DNA from 2 places in the Paenibacillus sp. FSL H7-0714 genome. Region 1 is predicted to be linked to the other one. Evidence: predicted binding sites of a transcription regulator. Region 1 holds the regulator's gene; the other holds the start of a gene.
What was found. The regulator NrdR, encoded in region 1, represses ribonucleotide reductase genes. The targets are predictions, from matches to a motif close to AACACNATATATNGTGTT.

Region 1 (4,319 bases):
TGATTATTGGCTTAACCGGAGGCATTGCATCCGGAAAAAGCACGGTGTCCGCACTGCTTGTGAGCAAGGGAGCGAGGCTGGTTGACGCGGATGTGATCGCCAGAGAAGTTATGCTCCCCGGTCATGAGGTGCTGGCTGCGGCTGTGAAACAATTCGGAAGCGAGATCCTCTCTTCGGATGGCACACTGAATAGGGGCAAGCTGGGGGACATTGTATTTCAAGACCCGGCGGCCCTGCAAGCCCTGAACAATCTGACGCATCCCGCAATCCGGCGGGAGATTAAAGAACGTATGAACAGCATGGAGGAAGAAGATCCAAAGAAGTTAACCATTGTGGATATCCCTCTTCTTTTCGAATCAGGACTCGAGAACATGTTCCATGAAATACTGGTGGTCTACGTGCCTCGTGAAGTGCAAATCGCTCGATTAATGGAACGTAACGGACTTTCTATAGAACAAGCAGAAGCACGCTTAAATGCACAGATGGATATTGAAGCGAAGCGTAACAAAGCGGACTATATCATTGACAACAGTGGCGAACTTGCGCACACTGAGCAACAGGTTGCTGTTCTTTGGGACAGGCTGGGCTTATCATGAAATGGTTACGTAAAAAAAGAGTCCTTCTTCTGTTATTCATTGGTTTTACTGCGATATTGTTTCTGAGTACGAACTGGATGTCCTGGTTTTATCCGATCCATTATAAAGATGAGATCCGTAAGCACAGCGTTACGTACGATATTGACCCATTTCTAGTGGCTTCGATTATCCGAGTGGAAACGAACTTCAAAACTGGACGAGAATCCAGAAAAGGTGCTATAGGTTTAATGCAGCTTATGCCGGATACCGCCAAATGGGCCCTTGAAAAGGCCAAGCTTCCTGATGTTTCTATGGAGGAGCTAAAGCATGAACCATCAGCAAATATTGAACTAGGTACCTGGTATCTTTCAACATTATCCCGTCAATTCGAAGGTAAACGTACAGCGGTTATCGCTGCATATAATGCTGGACCGGGTAAAGTTCAAAAATGGCTGGATGAGGGGATCTGGGATGGAACGGATGCTACCATTAAGGATATTCCGTTTGGTGAAACCCGCCATTATGTACAGCGCGTCAACTATTACTATGATCAGTACACGGATATTTACAACGAATTCTAAAACCGTGTTATGTATAAAAAGAAGCATTAAACGATCTTGCGATCGTTTAATACTTCTTCAGTAAGCTTATGTGGACAGGTTATTTGTATTGACCTGCCAATTGTTGTTCTGCCAGGGTTACAAGACGTTTAGTGATGTAACCACCGATCGAACCATTTTCATAAGAAGTTTTATTGCCTTGGTAACCATCTGGGGAAAGCGTGATTCCGAGTTCTTGGGCAACTTCATATTTAAGTTGTTCCAAAGCACCACGGGAATTTGGAGCTACAAGGTTATTGGAGCTGTTGTTTTGGCTCATTGCTGTTCACCTCCTCTGTTGGTAACTGTATTATGTGCCGGACTTGCCATAATCATTACAATAAAAAAACGGTGATTTCTGGAAAAAATGAAATAGCCCTTTAAAAGCCGGATGTTTAACATACCGGGACTAAAAACATTATGTAATAGGAAGTGATGAAGCTTATGAAATGCCCTTACTGCGATCACACAAATACTAAAGTGCTCGACTCGCGACCAGCGAATGAGAATAAGTCCATCCGCCGCAGGCGTGAATGTGAGCGTTGCAGCAAACGGTTTACAACCTTTGAAATGATCGAGGAAACACCGTTAATCGTGATCAAAAAAGACGGCAGCCGCGAGGAGTTCAGCCGTGATAAAATACTGCGTGGTCTTATCCGTGCTTGCGAGAAACGCCCCGTCTCTGTAGAACGTCTTGAGAAGATCGTCTCTGAGGTGGAGAAATCCCTACGTGGGATCGCTGTAGCTGAAGTAGAGAGCCAACAGATCGGTGAATTGGTTATGGAGCAGCTCTATCCAGTAGATGAGGTCGCTTACGTTCGCTTTGCATCCGTATACCGGCAGTTCAAGGATATTAACATGTTTATGAAGGAACTGAAGGGTCTGTTATCTAAGAGTACTGGGGATCTGGACAGATTGTAGGGTTGTGGCTAGTCTAATGACTAAAAAAAGTGTTGACAGCGAAGGCGATTTTTTATATTATATAGGAGTCGCCTACGGCGCTTGGATTTGTCAGAATGACTTAAATACACCGAACTGAATTTTAGAATGTGTGATTACATACATCTGAAAATTACGTTTGGGGCCATAGCTCAGCTGGGAGAGCGCATCGCTGGCAGCGATGAGGTCAGGGGTTCGATCCCCCTTGGCTCCACCAAACTTCATATGGACTCTTAGCTCAGTTGGTAGAGCAGTAGACTCTTAATCTATTTGTCCAGGGTTCGAGCCCCTGAGAGTCCATCCTAAAGAAACGGCAGAAATGCCGTTTCTTTTGTTGTTCAGGAAGCGGAGTGACTTTTTATTTGGTTTTGATCGTGGTATAGTTTGGGTAGATAAATCGTACAATGCAAAGAGAGCCGTGCGGAAACACGGCTCCCAGTGCAATAGCCGCTTTTAAGGGCGGCGGCTTTCAGGTATTACGGGTAGAAATAGACCGCATCCTTTGGACTAGGGCGGTCTATTTCTTTTTGAGGTAATTCAGAAGCTCAATGCTAAAAAGGTAGAACAAGTTGAAATGCAGGCTCTCTAGACCTATATTCCTGTTTGGCGCGAGGTATTTAAGAAAGCTTCTACTGCTAAAAAGAAAATGATGCTTAGTACGATCATTGAGTGTGTTAGGGTTTTCCGAGATTCAGTAGAACTGACGTTAAAATTGAACATTAGCTCGTTTTTAGCGACTTCAAGTGTAAGTAGTCTAAAAGGTAATGATTATGATTTGAAGGCTGGCAAGCAAGTGCATGGCATTCATTATGGAAATCAGTTTTCAGGCATTTTCCAGCCTAATTCATCATCCCACACGGCATCGATATCATCCAGGTGAACATGCCATTCACCACCGTCTACTTTTCTACGTATCTCGGTCAAACATTTCAACCAATGAAATAAATCGTTCAGCAAATCTTCAATCTGATCCGTCATGGACAGCTTGGTAGCGCCAGCGAAGATCTCCGTTGATCTGGACGAATCGAATTTGTACACTGTGAAAGACTCCGCCCGGTCTTTCCCTTCAAAATCCTGATCATAACGTTGGACAATGGCTGTGATTGCTTGTTGTTCGCTTTCTGTTAGGACGTATTCCCTCGTGCATGTGTAATAAATAGAAACACTGATAAGTCATTCCCCCCAAACATAGAAATGGATGCGATATCCAGTTCATGTTTATTACCCTCCAAAAGTCGAAAGCAAACTAGGCCAAACCTGCATTCTGGCGCCGCATGAAGGACAATTCATTTCCCCGGCCAAATACGGCAATTGGTTCAAAAAAGAGGAATCGCCCAGCTGATCGGCTCGCTCCGCCAGTATTTGATGTTCCGCTTCAACGAATGCCTCAACCGGAGTAACCTCATGTGCTGCCTGAAGGGGTTCGAATACCGGATCTTCCGCGAATGCTTGTATACGACCGCCTTCTCCGCTCGGCCACAAGTAAGCCTCTTGATTACATGCTGCGCAAACGGCCGCATATTCGTCGCCAGCCGTAAAATTCAGAAACATGTTTGCCACGCTCTGGGATTCCCGATAAGCCGCGTCGGCAATGAGAACATATCTTTTTTCGGTATCGCTGCTTATTTCTTGTTTGGCGTAGGCCAACATCTCTGGAACCAGCGAAGCAAGCTCCGCTATCGCTTTTAAGTAAGATTGGTACATCTCCGCGCAAACCTCGTTTCCCGCTTCAGCAGCGAGTTCGTTCCAATCCGAGGGATACGGCTCAGATCTAGTTTTGTCATGACACGACTCGATAATCCCGCAAGTGATGTAGATTTCATGGCGCACTTCCATATTTTTTGATGCGAGAGCAAGTTTGGCCAGATAAGGTACTGCCGCGTAAGTGACGGTATAGATCGTATTTTGGTGATATAAGTGCTCCTGGAATAGCTCGTCGAAAACTTCTTTATCGAAATCAAGCATCAGACGCTCCAACAGTTCAGGTACCATTTCGCCCGACTCGTAAGGACCGGTTAGCTTGCCCCACAGTTCGCTGTTTAATTGTAACAAGAGGAATCACTCCCATTCCTATTCAAGTGGATACATTTTCTATATTATCCTATAAGATCGGCGGGTCCTGAATAGGGCAACGGATATACTCCCCCTCGAGAATAGGGCTTAAAGCCTAGGACGATTCCCCTTAATTCCACATCAAATGCCAAGA
Region 2 (4,319 bases), 510 kb from region 1:
CTCCGCTTTTGTACCGCAAGCAGAGCCAAACAACCTGAGACACCATTTGCTACGGTGCTCAGGCTGTTCGAGCTGATATCGAATAGGCATCTGCTTATAATTGATATTTGCGGATCAGATACGTTGGCGTACAGCTCCAAGCATGGCAATAACTATTAATTAAATGACTGCCATAGGGAGAAAAGCTCTTGTCGCTTGGATTATACAGCTCCCAGAACGTATCAGCCCCGTCTTTAATCATCTGCCCCCAATACTTCTTGATCTCCGAAATGGCTGTATCCCTTTCGCCCATCTGAATCAGTGCCTCAATAAAATGGTGAACCATATAGGGTGTGGTCATCGGAATGGGAGCGGAATCCTGCTGAAGCCGTAGCAATAGTCTCTTCCCGCGCTCTTCTTCAACGATTCCGGCAAGCACCATCCAGATCTGAGAAGCCCATGAAACCTGCCTAATATCACCACTAACAAAATAGCCTAATTCAGAGTCCCATAAGTGATCCAAAGTGGCCTTCGTAAGTTCTTCAATCGTCTGCCGTAAACGATCCTGTCGTTCATTTCCGAGAAGAACGGCCAGATGCAGCGCGCATTTCAAGTTATAGATTAAGATAGCCTGCGCCGGGGCCTGTTTGTTCAGATCCGGATGCCAGTCAATAAAAGCCCACCAGGTCTCATCGTCGGTCACAATGCCACGCTCGTCCAATCGTTCTAAAGCCAGCTCTATCTGCCGATAAGCAGATGGCCACAGCTCCTCCAGCGTGTTCCGGTCATCTGTAGCCAAGTAATAATCATGAAGTGTAGATACAAAAAAGAGTGAATAATCATAGAGATACGTATCGTCAGGTATGACCTGGGGTTTCATGAACAAGTTAGCCGTGATCCGACCCCGCTCATCCGGATAAGCTGCAAACAAGTACAGGCATCGCTTAACCAGATCATTGCCTGAGAACGTTTCGTAATTGGCCAGCGCCTGAAGCCGCAGGTCACCAAGCCACAGTCTTCGGTCCCGCTTAGGTCCATCTTCGAAGACCTCCTGCATACATTCTTCCAGCGTCTTCACGCTGACTTCATCAATGGCTTGCAGTTCAGGATCTGTGTGGCCCAACGGAGCCTGAAGGGAGCGGTCAGCCGAAGTTTCCGCTGTACAACTAATTTCAGCAAAGGATACTTTATACTTCGGTGACGTATCAAGTACCTTAAGCTTTACATACCGAAAGCTGTATCGACGATCCAGATTTAGTGATGAAGGCAGTATATCCAGATGAACTCGCTCTTCCTGTAACCACGAGCTGCTTAGCCATCCGTCATACTCAGAAAAGGATTCAGCCATCTCCACCGGCATTTCCCCGAGGGTGATCTGCAGATGTAACGGAGCATCCGGGGGACTACCTATTGGAATAATCCGAATCGCCAGCCTTCCCACTAGATGCTCTCCGAAATCTAGAATAACCTCCTCCCCTTTACCAAAAGCAATGGCAGAAAGAGCCTCTGCACCTTGAATCGATTCTGACTGCCAGCCATGCACCGCTAGTTCATTCTTTACAACCCGGATTATCTGCTTCGGTTTACAATCCCGGTAAATAAGCTGAGGTTGAAGCTGCTCTGCCGTTAAAGCGAACACCTCATTTTTATGGATAGTTACCGCTTGCTGGCGCTGCATCGCTTGAGTCATAACCTATCTCCTCCTTCATTGGTCTTGTTCCCCCTCTAGTAAACCTCAATTCCGCTTGCCTGAACATACAGTGAATACAGCTAATCTTACTCTTATTACAGTTCTGCTCAACGGAGTGACGCTAATTTGTCATGATAAAAAAGATGCAGTAAGATCCAGCACAAAAAACAACACAGCTGCCTTAGCAAACCGCTCCAGCCTGCGTATTTTCGTGATATTAACACTTTAATAGAGCGTTTACTAGACCAATTTCCAACTAGTTAGGAAGCACTTTTCATGTTGACTTTTCAACATATAGTTATTAAAATAAACAACGCACACTAAATATAGTATGCATATGATTTTCCAGTATTTATAGCTTATCTATTCAATCTTTACAGTAATATATACAGGGGGAGAGACTCCATGCTAGTCGCATACGATTCAAAAACCGGAAACGTCAAACGCTTCATTGGTAAGCTTAAGCTGCCAGCTGTGCAGATTGAAGAGCATATGACCATTGACGAGCCCTATGTGCTTATTACATATACCACCGGCTTTGGACAGATTCCAGAGAAGGTGTCTACTTTCTTGAAGAACAATTATTCCAATTTGAAAGGCATCGCCGCCAGCGGCAACAAGAACTGGGGCGAGCTGTTCGCGCATAGCGCAGACTTGATTGCAGATCGGTACAATGTACCAGTTATCGGTAAATTTGAGCTATCAGGCACGTTTGGCGATGTAGAACGAATTAAACAGGAGGTGAGCCGAGTTGCGGCATATTGAACTAAACAACATGTTGATGAAAAGAGACGAAAGTGGTTTCTTTCAATTAGATAAAGACCTTGAGGCAGTAGCCGAATTTATGCGGGATGTAGAACGGCGGAGCCTGGTTTTTGCGAATACAAAAGCTAAGGTTGATTATATGATTGAACAGGATTTCTACGAAAATTTTTACGAGCAGTACAGCGTGGCTGAAATTGAGGAAGTTTACCAAATTACCCATGCCTACAACTTCAGCTTTCCATCCTATATGGCAGCTTCGAAGTTCTATACGGATTACGCTGTAAAAAGCAATGACCGCAAGCAATATCTGGAGCATTATCCGGACCGTGTGGCGGCAGTTGCCCTTCACCTAGGACGCGGCAACGCCGCTACTGCCGGTATGCTTGCCCGTTCGATGATGGAGCAGCGTCTGCAGCCAGCGACCCCAACCTTCTTAAACGCCGGCAAGAGCCGTCGCGGTGAGCTTGTCTCCTGCTTCCTTATCGAAATGGACGACTCGCTTAATTCGATCAACTATGTGCTCAATACCTGCATGCAGCTGTCGAAGATCGGCGGTGGTGTGGCTGTCAACCTGTCCAAGCTCCGTTCCCGCGGAGAGACAATCAAGGGTGTCGAGGATGCGGCGAAGGGCATTATACCTGTGCTCAAGCTGATGGAAGACGGCTTCTCCTATGCTGACCAGATGGGTCAACGTAAAGGTTCTGGAGCCGCCTACTACAACATTTTTGGATGGGATGTTCTTGAATTTCTCGACAGTAAGAAGATCAACGCCGACGAAAAAACAAGACTCAAAACCCTGTCCATCGGCCTGATCATTCCGAATCACTTCTATAAGCTGGCGAAGGACAATGAACCGCTCCATGTATTTGCCCCTTACAGTGTGTACAAGGCTTATGGCACGCATCTTGATGACATGGATTTGGATGATATGTACGATAAGCTGCTAGCCGATCCACGTGTCAAAAAGAGAAAGGCCATGAGCGCACGGGATATGCTGACCAAAATTGCCATGATCCAGCTGGAATCTGGCTATCCATATATTATGAACAAGAGCAACGCTAATGCGGCCCATGCCCTGAAAAATGTCGGACAGATCAAAATGTCCAACCTCTGCACAGAAATCTTCCAGCTGCAGGAGACCTCAGAAATTGCTGACTACGGACAGGAAGATACCATCCGCCGTGATGTAAGCTGCAATCTGGCTTCCTTGAACATTGTCAACGTGATGGAGCATGGCAAAATCCGTGAATCGGTACATGAAGGCATGATCGCCTTGACTGCAGTCAGTGATATGACCAGCATCTCTAATGCCCCAGGCGTAGCCAAAGCTAACAAAGAGATGCACTCCGTCGGTCTCGGCGTCATGAATCTGCACGGCTATCTGGCCAAGAACAAGATCGCTTATGAGAGCGAACAGGCTCGCGATTTTGCCCGGACCTTCTTCATGACCATGAACTACCATTCACTGGAGAAAAGCATGGAGATCGCTGCTGCAACCGGCCGGTCTTTCCATGGTTTTGAGGCTTCTGATTATGCTACAGGAGCTTATTTTGAGCGTTACCTGACTACGGATTACCGCCCTGTAACGCCAAGGGTACAAGAGCTGTTCGGAGATATTTTCATCCCATCCCCTGCGGACTGGGAACAACTGCGGGATGCAGTAAAAGCAAATGGCCTGTACCATGCTTACCGTTTGGCCATTGCGCCGACAGCCAGCATTTCCTATATTCAAAATGCTACTTCAAGCGTTATGCCTATTGTAGAGCAGATTGAGACACGGACTTATGCTAATTCAACGACTTACTATCCGATGCCGTACCTGCGTCCAGACAATGTATTTTTCTATAAATCGGCTTACCAAATGGATCAGTTCAAGGTGATCGAT

Region 2: nrdI (class Ib ribonucleoside-diphosphate reductase assembly flavoprotein NrdI) is a predicted target of NrdR. The motif match lies at 1,986-2,003, and genes of this name have one in related genera.

What each region holds. Positions count from the first base shown of each region.
Region 1 covers NZ_JBBOPT010000001.1:2,073,404-2,077,722, forward strand. Annotated here, with positions in the region: gene coaE (dephospho-CoA kinase) at 1-596, shown strand, start outside; gene NST34_RS09065 (lytic transglycosylase domain-containing protein) at 593-1,156, shown strand; gene NST34_RS09070 (alpha/beta-type small acid-soluble spore protein) at 1,236-1,454, opposite strand; gene nrdR (transcriptional regulator NrdR) at 1,619-2,095, shown strand; tRNA gene NST34_RS09080 (tRNA-Ala) at 2,255-2,330, shown strand; tRNA gene NST34_RS09085 (tRNA-Lys) at 2,341-2,413, shown strand; gene NST34_RS09090 (hypothetical protein) at 2,930-3,151, opposite strand; gene NST34_RS09095 (hypothetical protein) at 3,335-4,165, opposite strand.
Region 2 covers NZ_JBBOPT010000001.1:1,563,493-1,567,811, reverse strand. Annotated here, with positions in the region: gene NST34_RS06990 (AraC family transcriptional regulator) at 1-38, shown strand, start outside; gene NST34_RS06985 (alpha-L-rhamnosidase-related protein) at 95-1,669, opposite strand; gene nrdI (class Ib ribonucleoside-diphosphate reductase assembly flavoprotein NrdI) at 2,075-2,434, shown strand; gene nrdE (class 1b ribonucleoside-diphosphate reductase subunit alpha) at 2,421-4,319, shown strand, end outside.